Regions from separate parts of the Lysobacter cavernae genome, predicted to be linked through region 2. Evidence: riboswitches for the same ligand, from Rfam matches in the RefSeq annotation. Region 2 holds a riboswitch; the other holds the start of a gene.
What was found. A riboswitch is a leader RNA that binds a small molecule or an ion and turns the genes downstream of it on or off. The one in region 2 is predicted to bind glycine.
Positions count from the first base shown of each region.

Region 1: another riboswitch for glycine. It lies ahead of gcvP (aminomethyl-transferring glycine dehydrogenase); the one in region 2 lies ahead of ACFOLC_RS11845 (trimeric intracellular cation channel family protein).

Region 1 is NZ_JBHRXK010000003.1:369,352-373,078, reverse strand. It holds gene ACFOLC_RS08865 (VOC family protein) at 1-78, opposite strand, end outside; gene ACFOLC_RS08860 (hypothetical protein) at 176-943, opposite strand; glycine riboswitch at 1,178-1,307, shown strand; gene gcvP (aminomethyl-transferring glycine dehydrogenase) at 1,346-3,727, shown strand, end outside.
Region 2 is NZ_JBHRXK010000005.1:42,067-45,793, forward strand. It holds gene ACFOLC_RS11840 (AraC family transcriptional regulator) at 1-804, opposite strand, end outside; gene ACFOLC_RS11845 (trimeric intracellular cation channel family protein) at 897-1,508, opposite strand; glycine riboswitch at 1,680-1,772, opposite strand; gene ACFOLC_RS11850 (NAD(P)-dependent alcohol dehydrogenase) at 1,922-2,953, opposite strand; gene ACFOLC_RS11855 (SDR family oxidoreductase) at 3,082-3,727, opposite strand, start outside.

The DNA of each region.
Region 1 (3,727 bases), on a different contig from region 2:
GCCAACCATGCCGGCGACATCGCGCACGCGCAGCACGACGTGATCGAGCTGCAGCAACTGGAACGGGGGCGCGCTCATGCCATGCATCCTGCATCGATCCGGGGCGACAAGGATACGCCCCGCACTGGTACGAAACTGCCACAACGCGCCGTCGGCACTGTGCCGGCCTGGGCGATCAGCGCGCTGCCTTGGCCGAAGGGGCTGCAGGGGTCGGCCGCACCTTGTTATGCACGGCCGGTACGGTCGTCAGGCGGCCGATGCTTTCGATCGGCACCGCCTCGGCGACCTTCCGGTCGGGCCACCACAGGAACACGAACGCACTGCTGCTGCCGAGCAGGCGCGCCGCATTGGGCTGCGGCGCGGCATCGCCAGTCAATGTGACCTGCACGCGGGCCCCGGCGCGGTCTTCGCGAATCTGCCCGGCCTTCATGTCGACGTAAGCCGCCGAGGCCGCGACCAAGCCCCATAGCACCGCGAAGACGATGCCGGTTTCGTGGGCCATGCCGAGCCCCTTCCAGCGAAACCCCCGAAAGTTGCTGAAGACCAGCCGCCCCCACCATTTGCGGCGGTACTCCTCCACGCGCTCGGGATGGTCACGGCGATGGGTTTCCGGCCACGACACCAGCAGCGCAATCGCCACTGAGGTGAACAACAGGATCGCGTAGACCGGGTCGCGAAGACCGGCGACCAGGTAATCGCCGGCCTGCATGTATTCGAGGATGGGCAGGTTGAAGCCGCGATAGAACCAATAGCTCGACCACAACCCGATGAAAGACACGAAGACATAGGCCAGGGTCACCATCAGGCTGGGCTCTCGCAGCAGCCGCCGCCCGATCCGGATCACCACGGGAATGCCCGGGCTCCTTGCCGCAGGGGCGCCGGCCGGGGCCGCGGCCGATGCGCCCTCGATCACGGGCGGGCTCGGGTCCGTCTCGACATTCATTGCGTGCCCCCTGATGTGCGCCTCTCGTGCGCTCCATGGTACGGGCCGACCGGCCGAATCTGAATGGCCTCACCGGCTCCTCTCCGCCCCTCAGCCGCAAGCGGCATCGGTCTGGCCTGCGGCTATAATTGCCGGGTCAAGCACGCGGTGGGAGAAGCGGTCGGCCGGCAACGGCATGACCGCTGCCGAAGGCGCAACCGCCCGTAATCGCTCAGGCCCCATAACCGCCGCGTGCCTAACAACTCTGGAGAGACCGGCGGCCTTCATGGCGAACCGGCGCCGAAGGGGCACGAAGCGCGCAGCGAGAGCAATCTCCCTCCCCCCGCGCTTCCAAACTCTCAGGCAAAAGGACAGAGGGGCGCCCTACGTGCGGCACGCACGTCACTTTTGGACGCTCCAGCCATGACCAATGCCACGCCTTCCCTGCGCGCTCTCGAGCACCACGACGCTTTCATCGAGCGCCACATCGGCCCCAACGACGCCGAAGTCGCGCAGATGCTGCGCACGGTCGGTTACGACTCGCTGGAGGCGATGACCGACGCCATCGTCCCCGGCAGCATCAAGTCGGCCGCGCCGCTGGCATTGCCGGCCGCCATGACCGAGGTCGAGGCGCTGGCCAAGATCCGCGTCATCGCCGACAAGAACCAGGTGTTCCGCAGCTTCATCGGCCAGGGCTATTACGGCACCCACACGCCCAACGTGATCCTGCGCAACATCCTCGAGAACCCGGCCTGGTACACCGCCTATACGCCGTACCAGGCGGAGATCTCGCAGGGCCGCATGGAAGCGCTGATCAACTTCCAGACGATGTGCGCCGACCTCACCGGCATGGAGATCGCCAACGCCTCGCTGCTCGACGAGGCCACCGCCGCTGCCGAGGCGATGACCCTGGCCAAGCGATCGGCCAAGTCGAAGTCGAACGTGTTCTTCGCCTCCAATGCAGTGCACCCGCAGACGCTGGAACTGCTGCGCACCCGCGCCGAGCCGCTGGGCATCGAGCTGGTCATCGCCGACGACAGCGAGGCCGCCAGCATCGACAGCTTCGGCGTGCTGCTGCAGTACCCCAACACGTTCGGCCAGCTCTCACTCGGTAACGGCGGCGACTACCAGGCGCTGACCGATTCCGTGCACGCCCGCGGCGGCGTGGTCGCCGTCGCCACCGACCTGCTCGCGCTGACCCTGATCGCCGCGCCCGGCGAATGGGGCGCCGACATCGTCGTCGGCAACACCCAGCGCTTCGGCGTGCCGTTCGGTTTCGGCGGCCCGCACGCGGCCTTCATGGCCTGTCGCGACGCCTACAAGCGCTCGATGCCGGGCCGCCTGATCGGCGTCTCGGTCGATGCCGAAGGCAAGCCGGCCTACCGCCTGACGCTGCAGACGCGCGAGCAGCACATCCGCCGCGAGAAGGCCACCAGCAACATCTGCACCGCACAGGTGCTGTTGGCGGTGATGGCATCGATGTACGCCGTTTACCACGGCCCGGACGGCCTGACCCGCATCGCCCGCCGCACCCACCGCCTGGCCGCGATCCTGGCCGGCGCGCTGCGCCAGGCCGGCGTCACCGTCGGCCCGGACTTCTTCGACACCCTGCACGTGGTCGATGTCGACGCCGACGCCATCCACGCCCAGGCCGTCGCCGCGCGCATCAACCTGCGCCGCATCGACGGCAAGAGCCTGGGCATCAGCCTGGATGAAACCACCACGCGCGAAGACGTGGTCGCCATCGCCGCGCTGTTCGGTGCAACCATCACCGACATCGACGCGCTCGACTCGGCCACGACCGATGCCCTGCCGGCCGGCCTCAAGCGCGCCAGCGCGTTCCTGACCCATCCGGTGTTCAACACCCACCACAGCGAGCACGAGTTGCTGCGCTACATGCGTGCGCTGGCCGACAAGGACCTGGCGATGGATCGCACCATGATCCCGCTGGGCAGCTGCACCATGAAGCTCAACGCCACCGCCGAGATGATCCCGGTGACGTGGCCGGAGTTCGGCAACATCCATCCGCTGGCGCCGGCCGCGCAGGCGACGGGCTACAAGGAGCTGATCGACGGCCTGGAAGCGATGCTGGTCGAGTGCACCGGCTACGACGCGGTCAGCCTGCAACCCAACTCCGGCGCGCAGGGCGAATACGCCGGCCTGCTCGCGATCCGTGCCTACCATCGCTCGCGCGACGAGGCCCATCGCGACATCTGTCTGATCCCGGAATCGGCGCACGGCACCAACCCGGCCTCGGCGCAGATGTGCGGCATGCAGGTCGTGGTGACCAAGTGCGACGCCAACGGCAACGTCGATGTCGAAGACATCCAGCGCGCGGCTGAAAAGTACAGCGCGCGCCTGGCCGCGCTGATGATCACCTACCCGTCCACGCACGGCGTGTTCGAGGAAGACATCGTCAAGATCTGTGAGATCGTCCATGCCCACGGTGGCCAGGTGTACACCGACGGCGCCAACATGAACGCCCTCGTCGGCGTCGCCAAGCCGGGCAAGTGGGGTTCGGACGTGTCGCACCTCAACCTGCACAAGACCTTCTGCATCCCGCACGGCGGCGGCGGCCCGGGTGTTGGTCCGTGCGCGGTGAAGTCGCACCTGGCGCCGTTCCTGCCGCGCACGCTCGGCGGCGAAGGTGCGGTCGGCATGGTCAGCGCGGCCAGCTTCGGTTCGGCCTCGATCCTGCCGATCAGCTGGATGTACATCACGATGATGGGCAGCGCCGGCCTGCGCCGCGCGACGCAGGTGGCCCTGCTCAACGCCAACTACATCGCCACGCGCCTGGCCCCGCAC
Region 2 (3,727 bases):
GTTGAGGTACTCCTCGAACACCGGCGCGTTGCCCGCTTCTTCAAAACTGTTGGGCAACCACTGGCAGAACAGCCAGTCGTAGGCGCGGTCCAGCTCGGTGTAGGGACCGGTATGCACGACCACGGCATGGCGGCCACCGGCGATCTCGAGCCAGCGCATGCCATCAGCGAGCGGGGTGTCGGCTGGTAGGGCCAGGCAGGCATCAGAACGCAGCTCGTCCTTGGGCGTGGCCGCGGGGACGTCGTAATAAATGCCGAAGCTGCGCGTGCCGGGCTGCAGCAGGTCGCGCTCGCCGGCCCAGGCCATCAGGCGGCCGAAGGTCTCGCCAATCTGCATGTAGTCGCCCTGATGTGGCAAGGCAACGACACGGGTCGGGACGAAGGTGTTGATCTGTGCGCTGTACATGGACGGTTCCTGTGACGACGGGGTGGCCCTGCCCGGCCCTTCGGCCGGGAGGACGACACGACGCTTGCGGAAGGCTGCGGGCGCGCAGCGGTAGGTATTGGCGAAGGCGCGGCTGAATGCGGAAACGCTGCCGTAACCGGCGTGACGGGCGATGGCGGCGATGCCGCGATCACTGCCGAGCAGTTCGCTGGCGGCGCGGTGCAGGCGCAGCCGACGCACCGTATTGGCCACGGTCTCGCCCATCAGGCCGCTGTAGACGCGGTGGAAGTGATAGGGCGAAAAATGGCCAGCCTCTGCCAGTTGCGCCAGCGTCAGCGGCTGGTCGAGCCGGGTCGAGATGAAGGCGACGACCTTCTCGATGCGGGCGCTGTAGCTGGCCAGGGTGCTGCTGCGGTTCAAGCGTGGCTCCGTTCGCGTCGTGTGCCGACATCCTGGTCACGATGGCTTGATCGAGGTTGCTCAGTTGTCGATACGCAGTCCAGCGGCACCGGTCACGGGTGCTGGTAAACGAACTTCGGCATCTCCCATTCGTAGCGGATCGCCAGCATGCGCAGCGCGAAGCCGCCGCCCAGGCAGGCCAGCACGCAGCGATTCTCGCTGACACCCAACTGCAGCAGGGCGAGGTAGGCGATGCCGGTCAGCATCGACACGATCGCGTACAGCTCTTTCTGGAACACCAGTGGGATCTCGTTGCAGAGTACGTCGCGCAGCACGCCGCCGAAGGCGCCGGTGAGCATGCCGCTGATGACGATGATCGTCGGCGCATGACCGGTGTCGCGCGCGATCGCGCAGCCGATCAGGGAGAAGGCCACCAGGCCGAGCGCGTCCAGCCACAGGAACGCGCGCCGCAGCCGATGCATGCGCGAGGCCAGGACGGTGGCCGCGATCGCGGCGCCGATGGTGTAGGCCAGGTACTCCGGGTGCGCTACCCAGCCCAACGGGTAATGGCCCAGCACGATGTCGCGCAACGAGCCGCCACCGAGCGCGGTGACGCAGGCGATGATAATCACGCCGAACAGGTCCATGCGGCGGCGCCCGGCGGACAGGGCGCCGGTCATGGCTTCGGCGGTGATGGCGACGAGGTAGATGAGATCCAGCAACACGGCAGGCTCCGATGGACAGACAACAGGGCCGCGGCCTGTGCCGGTTCGGAGGTCGTGCCGGGTGCGCGTGCGGGACATGCGCGGGACAGCGACGTCATCGCGCAGACGAAGGACGCACGATGATCGCGCCCGGTGCCGCACGATGTCCCGAAGCCGGTCAGGCCACGGTGCCGCTCCCGCTGTCCTTCTACCTGAGAGTTTGCGCGGCGAAAGCCGCTTGCCCCTTCGGTGGGCCGCGATCGGCCTCTCTCCAGCCCGGCGATGTCGTTGCGCAGTGGATGGGCACGTTGCGGTGCCGGCCTGAGCGATTATGGGAGCCTGCGCCTTCGGCGGGCGCCGGCTGACCGGCGCCACTCTTCTGCGAACGGTGACGATGATAGCGCCCTTGCAGCCCACCGTGGCAGCAGCTTTCTCTAGGGTACGAGCACCGCGCGGCCCTTGATCTTGCCCTCGCGCAGGCGCTGGTAGACCGCGACGGCCTGCTCCAGCGGAAATTTCTCGACCTGCGGATGGATGTGTCCGGCCGTGGCCAGCGCGATCACTTCCATCAGTTCGGTGCGCGAGCCCCAGTACGGAACGGTCACCGCGCAACCGTACGGCGGATTATTGGCGCTGTAGTGCAGCGTGCCGCCGCCGAGGCCGACCACGGTGATGCGGCTGTTGCGCCCGACCACGCGCGCGCACAGGTCGACGGTCGGCTGCGCGCCGACGAAATCCAGTGCCAGGACCGCGCCGCGCGCGCCGGTGATCTTGCCGATGGCGGCGGCCGCGGCATCGCCATCGCGGGTATTCACCGTGTGCTTGACGCCCAGCTCGCGCGCGTGTGCCAGCTTGCTCTCGTCGATGTCGCCGGCGATGACGGTGGCCGCGCACAGTGCGTGCAGGATCTGCACGGCCATGTGGCCGAGGCCGCCGATGCCGATCACCACCACGTGGGTGTCGGGCGTGAGCAGCGGCAGGGCGGCCTTGATCGCGTGGTAGGGCGTGAGGGCGGCGTCGCTCAGGGGCGCGGCGATGGCGGGGTCGAGCGTGCCCAGTGGCACCAGCAGGCGCGGCGAGGGCACCAGCATGTACTCGGCCATGCCGCCGTCCGAGCCGAGACCGCCGCCCATCGTGCCCAGCGAAGCGTGGTTCTCGCAGTAGTTCTCGGCCGAGGTCTGGCAGGTGTGGCAATGCCCGCAGCCCCACGGGCCATAGACCGCGACCGGATCGCCTTCCTTCCAGCCGTCGACGCCCTGGCCGACGCCGGCGATCCAGCCGGCGTTCTCGTGACCGAGGGTGAACGGACCCTTCAAGCCCAGCTCCTCGTCCATGACATGCAGGTCGGAGTGGCAGACGCCGGCACCGCCGATCTTCACCAGGATCTGCCCCGGTCCCGGCTTGGGTTGCGGCAGGTCGACGACCTCGGCGGGCTGGCCGACTGCGATGAAACGCACGGCTTTCATGGCGCACTCCTGCGACGCGAGGGGGCTTGGGCAGTGTGCCGACGCGGCGGTCAGGGCATCGTGAACTTCGCGCGATAAACCATGACCGCCATGCGACATGGCCCGTGCGATTGCACGGCCGTGCCGGTTCAGTACGCCTGCAGTGTCGGTCGCACCACCAGTTCGTTGACATCGACATCGTCCGGCTGGCCGATGGCATAGGCGATCGCGCGCGCGATGGCGTCGGCCGGCAACAGGTCCTTGCGGAAGACCTCGTCGACTTCCTTCTTCATGGCCGGGTCGGAGATGGTGCTGGTCAGTTCCGAGGCCACCGCGCCCGGGGAAATGATGGTCACGCGCAGGAACTGCGACTCCTGGCGCAGGCCTTCCGACAGCGCGTGCACCGCGAACTTGCTGGCGCAATACACCGCCGCCAGCGGATAGACATGGCGACCTGCCACTGAAGACACGTTGACGATGTGCCCCGCCTGCTGGGTCTGCATCACCGGCAGTGCCGCGCCAATGCCGAACAGGACGCCCTTGAGGTTGACGTCGACCGTGCGCTCCCACTCGTCGACCTTGAGATCGGTCATGCGCGACAGCGGCATCACGCCGGCGTTGTTGACCAGCACGTCCAGACGGCCGTACGCAGCGACGGTATTGCCGATGAACGCCTCGACCTGCTCGCGGCGGGTGACATCGAGCGATTGCACGATGACCTCGCCGCCGCGCTCGCGGATCTGCGCGGCGAGCGCGTCGAGGCGGTCGGTACGGCGTGCACCCAATGCGAGCCGG